Regions from separate parts of the Bacillus sp. AK128 genome, predicted to be linked through region 1. Evidence: predicted binding sites of a transcription regulator. Region 1 holds the regulator's gene; the other holds the start of a gene.
What was found. The regulator CtsR, encoded in region 1, represses protease genes until heat stress. The targets are predictions, from matches to a motif close to ATGGTCAATAAAGGTCAAACA.

Region 1 (4,433 bases):
CATCGCTCAACGGATAAAAGCTACCCCGGGGATAACAGGCTTATCTCCCCCAAGAGTCCACATCGACGGGGAGGTTTGGCACCTCGATGTCGGCTCATCGCATCCTGGGGCTGTAGTCGGTCCCAAGGGTTGGGCTGTTCGCCCATTAAAGCGGTACGCGAGCTGGGTTCAGAACGTCGTGAGACAGTTCGGTCCCTATCCGTCGTGGGCGTAGGAAATTTGAGAGGAGCTGTCCTTAGTACGAGAGGACCGGGATGGACACACCGCTGGTGTACCAGTTGTTCTGCCAAGGGCATCGCTGGGTAGCTATGTGTGGACGGGATAAGTGCTGAAAGCATCTAAGCATGAAGCCCCCCTCAAGATGAGATTTCCCATTCTTTGAAGTAAGACCCCTGAAAGACGATCAGGTTGATAGGTCTGAGGTGGAAGCGTGGCGACACGTGGAGCTGACAGATACTAATAGGTCGAGGACTTAACCATATTTAAACGACATTCTTGCATACGATATTATCTAGTTTTGAGGGAATAATTTTAATCCCTTATTGTCTGGTGATGATGGCGAAGAGGATACACCCGTTCCCATTCCGAACACGGAAGTTAAGCTCTTCAGCGCCGATGGTAGTTGGGGCATTGCCCCTGTGAGAGTAGGACGTCGCCAAGCAAAGAGAAAAAGCGTAGCTATTGTAGCTGCGCTTTTTTGTTTTTTATTATAAATGACTCGCATATATGTAAAAAGAAGGTCCAGACGTTCATAAGGCTGTCATAAGTAAATAAAACTTATTGATAGTTCATAAGTAAGAAAATTAGCGCCATACAGTAATTTCTATTTTGGACAATAGCCAAAATCAGTTTTTGCGGAATTATTAAAAGAATTCGTGGAATAAAAGAAAAAATCGCGGAATTAACGTTTCTTTTCATGGAATTAACACAAAAACTGCGGAATTAGATGTATTTTTCGTGGAATTATCTAAACGTTATAGATTAGCAAGTTGTATCTCATCAGAGGTAAAACTGTAGCGCCAGTTTTAGATAGGGCATTGCCCCTGTGAGAGTAGGACGTCGCCAAGCAAAAGAGAAAAGTGTAGCAATTGTAGCTGCGCTTTTTTTGTGGTCTTTTCTAAAACGACTCTATTATCCCTGAGGAAAAAGGAGAGAATCCCGTTGATAGTCTTAAGGTTAGATCACCACACTATTCTAAACCTACTATTACAAGCATCTTGTAAACCTAGAGAATCTATTAGGATAGTTACACTTGCCCTTCATCTTAGAACACGACATTATGCCCCATTTTTCGCCACACTTTATTGAAGTAATCTACCTTTTATAGTACATAATCTACTTGCTTTAAAAAGTAAATTAACGAATCAAATTCCGCCAAAATGTCATATTAGGGCCATGTTTTCTATACGATATTTTAAACAACCAGTAGGAGGACATGGAAATGCAATTATTATTACATCATGAACTAGTTACTATAGTGGGGCGATTATTATTGGCTGTTTTATTGTGCGGAATGATCGGTCTTGAACGTGAAGTGAATCAGCATCCAGCTGGCTTTAGGACACATTTATTAGTGGGGGTGGGATCATGTCTCATGATGATTCTTTCTCTGTTTGGATTTGAATCTGTGATGGACCATGAGCATATACAGTTTGATCCGGCTCGTATTCCTTCTTATGTTATTAGTGGAATTGGATTTTTAGGAGCAGGTACTATATTAGTTAAGGATTCAACTGTACGTGGACTAACCACAGCTGCATCGATATGGGTGGTCGCAGGATTAGGGCTTATAATTGGGGCTGGTTTATATGGAGTAGCCATTATAACGACAGCCATTATCCTGATTATTTTAATAACGCTAAATAAATTTGAAAATCTTTTTTTACAAGGTAGAAGAAAAGCAACCATTGAAATAGTCTTATCCAGGGATGCTTTAGTTGATGTTATTGAATGTATTAACGGTCATATTGGGAGAATTAATAAAATTACTACCGAGGAAAGTAATAAAAATGAGATAAAAATTACGTTTGAATTAAAGGGAAGAGAGCAAATAGAGGTAATAAAGGAGCTGTATAAGATAGAAGGTGTACAAAATTTTGCTAAATTATAAGCTTATCATCATGTTTTCTTTGTTTTTTGGCTAGGATAGATGTAGGGAAAAGTGTTGTTAGTTGAAAATTATTGGTAGGCTTTATATAATATTATTAAAGTCAAAGATAGTCAAAGTCAGAAAGGGTTGGGGGTTGAGTGAGAAACATATCTGATGTTATTGAACAGTATTTAAAGCAAGTACTTGATATTAGTGGCGAAAAAGCGATTGAAATTAAGCGGAACGAAATAGCAGATAAGTTTCAATGTGTTCCTTCTCAGATTAATTATGTGATTAACACCCGTTTTACATTAGAAAGAGGATATATTGTAGAAAGTAAACGTGGTGGTGGAGGTTATATTCGCATTGTTAAAGTAGAAATTGATGACCGAACACATCTACTCGATCAAATTATTCAGCTCATAAACAAAGAGCTGACTCAAAGCAATGCTGAGGATATAATCTTAAGGCTAGTGGAAGAGGAGATTATTACCAAAAAGGAAGCAAGAATCATGTTAAGTGTTATGGATCGATCTGTTCTCTTATTAAATCTACCTCATCGTGACGAACTAAGAGCTAGATTAATGAAATCCATGTTAAGTACTTTAAAGTATAAATAAACGAGGGTCAATTTTTATGGGAGTGTGAGGAAATGGTTTGTCAGGAATGTCAGCAGAGACCTGCTACTTTGCACTTTACTAAAATAGTAAATGGTGAGAAATCAGAAATTCATATTTGTGACCATTGTGCCAAGGAGAAGGGTGATTTGTCCATGTTCTCTGAGGGTGCTGGTTTTTCATTTAATAATCTGTTAGCAGGACTTTTAAATTTTGAACATCAGCATTTTAAAAAGGATTCAACTAATGCGTTTACTCCAAAAGAGGTTATCCAGTGTGAGCGCTGTAAACTAACATTTCAGCAATTTGCGAAGGTTGGTAGGTTTGGATGCTCTCATTGTTATAAAGCGTTTCAGAATCAGCTTGATCCTGTTTTAAGGAGACTCCATAGTGGTAATACGATTCATACCGGAAAGATTCCTAAAAGGATTGGCGGGAGTATCCACATTAAAAAGCAAATTGATACATTAAGGTTAGAACTTAAGGAATTAATTGAAAGTGAAGAGTTTGAAAATGCAGCAAAATTAAGAGACCAAATTAGAGAATTAGAAGCATCACTAAGGTCGGATCAAGGGGAGGGACATTAATCATGTCACTTCAACGGTTTATAGAACAAGCAATAAGTCCATGGATGAGTCAAGATGGTCCAGATTCAGACATAGTATTAAGTAGTAGGATTAGACTTGCTAGAAATATAGAGAGGTATCCATTCCCGATTATCACTACGAATGAGGATGCCAAGGAAATTATTCAGCTGTTTGAAGAGAATTTTTTAGATAAGACATATGATGAGGTTGGAAAATTTGAATTACTAAAGATGAATGAGCTTCAACCGATTGAGAAAAGGGTATTAGTGGAGAAGCATCTAATTAGTCCGCATCTTGCTGAGGAAACCTCTTTTGGGGCCTGTCTCCTTTCAGAGAATGAAGAAATCAGTATTATGATGAATGAAGAGGATCATATACGAATTCAGTGCTTATTTCCTGGGTTACAACTAACTGAAGCACTACAAGCGGCTAATCAACTTGATGATTGGATTGAGGAGCATGTTGATTATGCATTTGATGAGAAGAGGGGCTATTTAACAAGTTGTCCAACTAATGTAGGGACTGGAATGAGGGCCTCTGTAATGATGCACCTGCCTGGTCTTGTCATCACCCAACAAATGAGCAAGATTATCCCTGCTATTAACCAACTGGGATTAGTTGTGAGAGGAATTTATGGTGAAGGTAGTGAAGCATTAGGAAATATCTTTCAGATTTCTAACCAAATCACTTTGGGGAAGACAGAGGAGGATATTGTAGAGGATCTAAAAAGTGTCGTTCATCAGCTCATTGTGCAGGAGAGATCTGCAAGAGAGGCGTTAGTGAAAACGTCAAAGATTCAATTAGAAGATCGAGTTCATCGTTCATATGGTATACTTGCTCACTCTAGAATTATAGAATCGAAGGAAGCAGCTAGATGTCTATCAGATGTTAGACTCGGGATTGATTTAGGTTTCATAAATAATGTTTCCAGTAATATACTTAATGAGTTAATGATTTTGACACAGCCTGGTTTTTTACAGCAGTACGCAGGTGGTCCTTTAAGGCCAGCTGAACGTGATATAAGAAGAGCAACCTTAATAAGAGAAAGATTAAATATGGAGAAAACTAATACATTAGAAGACGAGGGAGGCAAAACGATATGATGTTTGGACGATTTACTGAACGTGCTCAAAAGGTGTT
Region 2 (4,433 bases), 770 kb from region 1:
AACCTTCCACTTGTTGACAATCAATTTAGGAGGGATTAGTTTGTCTGATACGTTTTCAGTAGATTACTTTGCGGAGAATTTGAGAAAGCATGTGGAGATGCATGCTGAGTTTAATGACCGTGTGGATGCCATGAATAGCTATTATCGATCGATTGTTTCAACTCTTGTTACAGAAAAGCTGACGAAAGGTTCAGAAACACTCCAGCGCATTCGCAATTTAGATGAGGCTTATACTACCATTAAGTCCCAGGAGTTTTAAATAAAGAATGAGCTAGTTAATTAACTTAATTCTATACTATAATAGTAGTACAACTACATTTGGAGGTTCCTATGACATTAACAAATCCTGTCGGACGCTTACGACTTATTGGTTTAATTGAAGGCTTATCTTATCTCATTTTATTAGGGATTGCGATGCCGTTGAAATATATGGCCGACTTCCCAATTGCGGTTACGATTACCGGAGCCATTCATGGTTTATTTTTTGTCCTTTTCTTGTTTGCCCTAGCTCATGTATTTTTTGCCTACCGCCAGTCATTTTGGTTTGGACTTGGTGGGGTCATCGCCTCACTCATACCTTTTGGAACCTTCATTTTAGACAAGCGTCTACAAACACTTGAGGATCCCGTTATTTTTGTAAAAAAACATAAAGATATGTAATAGATAAAGAAGAAGCCTCCGTTACGGATGGCTTCTTCTGTTATTCTCTGCAATAGCGGACTGATTTCGTCCATTTCTTTTTGCTTTATATAAGGCTTGGTCAACAAGATTAAACAATTCTGTGTAATGGATCGCTGTCTTTGGCATATTCCCTATTCCAATTGAAATCGTAATTACCTTTCCAGTTGGACTTGGCGTACTTTCTACTTTCTCTCGAATTCGTTCGGCAATTTGTTGTGCATCTTCAATCTCCGTATCGGGCAATAGAATTAAAAATTCCTCTCCACCTAAACGGAAGCATAAATCTAGGTCCCTTATTTCCTCTTTTAGGAGATTAGCCAAAAATTTTAACACCTCGTCTCCCTTTAAATGACCAAACTCATCATTCACCGCTTTGAAATAATCAATATCGAGAATTAAAACAGAATAGTTCTTGTATTTGTTCATCACCTTGTCAAAGTGACGACGATTATATAAACCGGTAAGAGAATCAAGAATCGATTGACTTTCTGCCAGGTCCACTTGTTCTTTATGGGCTTTGACCATCTTAAACATGGTAGTTTTTAATTCAGAAAGCTCTATATATCGATCTGGTATGACAGGCTGGCTTACATTCTTTCTCTCAGCTATGAATCTGGCATAATTGGCAAGCTGTTTAAGAGGATTAACAATGGCCTTCAATAGAAGAAAAGAAATAATAAAGATGAAAATGATAAATGGAATCGTATATTTCGCCACATTATTAGCTAATTCATATGTTGGGCCCATTACAGACTGAGCTGGGGTCTGACTCACTATTCCCCACTTACTTGTCTCGACATATGAAAAACCTGCCAGCATCTTAATTCCTTTTGTATTTTTAACCTCCGCTTGGCCTTCCTCTCCCTTAACGACCTTCTTAACCACATTATTTTGAATAACGTTCTCTCCAATACGTTCTTTTTCAGGGTGATAGATGATATTCCCTTTTGAGTCGACTACATATACATAGGAATCATTCATATGTTCTGGATGTAGACCAAGAGTCTCCTTGATACTGTTCTGTTCCTCCAAATAGATGGTAGAGCCAATGAATCCAAGGTATTCCCCACCATCATTAAAAACAGGATAAGAAATAAGCACCATTAATCTACCTGTCACTCCTATATACGGCTGAGAAATTAACGACTGTTTCTTTGTTAATGCTTCTTTTACTCCAACTGATTGTAACTGTTTACCGAGCAATCCATAATTAGGAGCTGTCGAGACGATAACCCCGTTATGATCTACAAAAAAAACAGAGTTAAAGAAATTGGTAGAGTCATATATTTTATTAATTTCTAGAGCCATTGTTTCTTGATTTCCCATGAGTAAAGAAACACTCTTTGCTCCTACCTCAAGGGTTCTAAACATATTTCTAAATAAAGAATCTGTTGTATCAGCTAATTTTTCTGCATAAAATTGATTTTCATGTAAGTAACTTTGCTCAAGATGCCCCTTACTTACAATAATACTTGAGGCCAGTCCACCAATACTCGTCCCAAGCATTGCGAAGGATATTAAAATTAGAATTAAGTTTTGTAGAGATATTTTTCGTTTCATTCTAGTCCCACCATATGAAGATTCTTTGTTGCTAGTATTAAATATATCGGCTTTTTTAAAGATTAATTGATATGTACAGATACAAAATAAAAGCATCCCATTTCAGAAATAGGATGCTTTTCGTTACTTATTCATAATTGGACGCGCTCGGAGGGATTCGAACCCCCGGCAGACGTAGTACCGGAAACTACCGCTCTATCCAACTGAGCTACGAGCGCATGTGTTTAGTGTGTGACTTATCTATTATATGAAAGAAATCACTACTTTTCAAGTAGGATTATATTGGATATAGTCGAACATATGTTAAAATTTATGTAACTAGGGTTAGAAAAGCATGAGAATTGGTTATGCTGAATATGGTAGTGAAGGGTATGATTGGACTCATCTTTGAATACATATAATGACAAGGGCTTTTGTTTGACCTTCATTGACCTTAGAGTTATGATAAATACATAAACTACTGAATGATTTTAAAGGAGGATTTCACGATGAATTTAATTCCAACGGTAATCGAACAAACAAATCGCGGTGAAAGAGCATACGACATATACTCTCGTCTTCTTAAAGACAGAATTATCATGTTAGGTTCTGCAATTGATGATAATGTAGCAAACTCAATCGTATCTCAGCTTCTATTCTTAGCTGCTGAAGATCCTGATAAAGATATTTCTTTATACATTAACAGCCCTGGTGGTTCAATAACTGCAGGTATGGCAATCTATGACACGATGCAATTTATCAAGCCTAAGGTTTCTACAATCTGTATCGGTATGGCCGCTTCAATGGGTGCATTCCTTCTTGCTGCAGGTGAAAAAGGCAAGCGTTTCGCGTTACCAAACAGTGAAGTTATGATTCACCAACCATTAGGTGGTGCACAAGGTCAAGCAACTGAAATCGAAATTGCTGCTAAGCGTATCCTATTCCTACGTTCAAAGCTAAACGAAATCCTAGCAGAACGTACTGGCCAACCAATCGAAGTAATCGAGCGCGACACAGAGCGTGACAACTTCATGACAGCTGATAAGGCAATGGAATACGGTCTAGTCGACCAGGTTCTAACAAAAGATAATAAGTAATGATAAGAAAAAGTGAGGAATTCATATCCTCACTTTTTCTTATTTTATAATGGGTTTGTATTTAGTCTACTACTCTTTTTGTATAAGTTGTTTTCTGAAAAGATTTTTCAATATAATAATAATGTAAACAACCAAGAGTTGGTTGGAGCGGAAGGCGTTTGACTCCTGCGGGAAATGAGGGAAGTGTGAGACCCCGCAGGCAAAGCCGAGGAGGCTCACGTCCCTCCCCGCGGAAAGCAAGCGCCTGCAGCGGAAACCAACGGACCAAATTATTAATTAAATTTAAATTAATAATGCAGCAAAATTTGCAGTAACCCACATCAATTAAAGTTGATGAACCTTTTCCTTTTTAACTAGCTCACTTAACTGAGACCATTTAAACTTCTCTCCATACACCATTACACCTTTCACATAGATACGTGATGCCAGGTATGCGATTAGCAAGATGGAAGCTAGTAAAATGACTCCACTAATAACTAGCTGAATCATGGTTATTTCCCCCATAACAAATTTAGCAAACGCAACAATCGGTGAGAAAAACGGGAAATACGTGGAGAACGTGACAAGCATGCCAGTTGGATCCATCATGGTCCTCATACCAACCATTAATGCCCCAATGACAAGAATCATAACGGGCCCCATTACACTTCCAAGGTCCTCCGTTCTTGAAATGACTGACCCTAATGCAGCAAAGCACAAGGCATACATTAAATACCCGCAAGAGAAGAAAAACATAAAAGCTACAATGAGACCGGCATCGATTTGCGATAAATCGAATACAAACCCAAATATATTAAATTGATCAACATTAAGCCAACCAATAAGATGAGCCACATAGCCCGCTAGGAAGAAGATAGAGACTTGGATTAATCCAGCACAAAGATTAGAAAGAACTTTTGCAAATAACATATAAATTGGCTTAATCTTCGTAATCATCACTTCCATTACCCTTGTTGACTTTTCACCGGTAATGTTCATCGCAATTCCTTGACCAAACATTAAGATAAACGTATACATTAAGAAAATAAATACATATACAATACCTAAGCTCCCAGTATTTTCAGCTAACATATTTCTCTCTACTGGTATAGTTGAAAATAACTCCGTTGTAATTTC

Region 2: clpP (ATP-dependent Clp endopeptidase proteolytic subunit ClpP) is a predicted target of CtsR. The motif match lies at 2,656-2,676, and genes of this name have one in related genera.

Annotation. Positions count from the first base shown of each region.
Region 1 covers NZ_CP096379.1:4,601,580-4,606,012, reverse strand. Annotated here, with positions in the region: rRNA gene M1D60_RS23085 (23S ribosomal RNA) at 1-480, shown strand, start outside; rRNA gene rrf (5S ribosomal RNA) at 546-661, shown strand; gene M1D60_RS23075 (MgtC/SapB family protein) at 1,442-2,110, shown strand; gene M1D60_RS23070 (CtsR family transcriptional regulator) at 2,248-2,709, shown strand; gene M1D60_RS23065 (UvrB/UvrC motif-containing protein) at 2,742-3,293, shown strand; gene M1D60_RS23060 (protein arginine kinase) at 3,296-4,396, shown strand; gene clpC (ATP-dependent protease ATP-binding subunit ClpC) at 4,393-4,433, shown strand, end outside.
Region 2 covers NZ_CP096379.1:654,017-658,449, reverse strand. Annotated here, with positions in the region: gene yvfG (protein YvfG) at 41-259, shown strand; gene M1D60_RS02910 (DUF3817 domain-containing protein) at 331-660, shown strand; gene M1D60_RS02905 (sensor domain-containing diguanylate cyclase) at 682-2,241, opposite strand; tRNA gene M1D60_RS02900 (tRNA-Arg) at 2,384-2,459, opposite strand; gene clpP (ATP-dependent Clp endopeptidase proteolytic subunit ClpP) at 2,730-3,317, shown strand; gene M1D60_RS02890 (ABC transporter permease) at 3,642-4,433, opposite strand, start outside.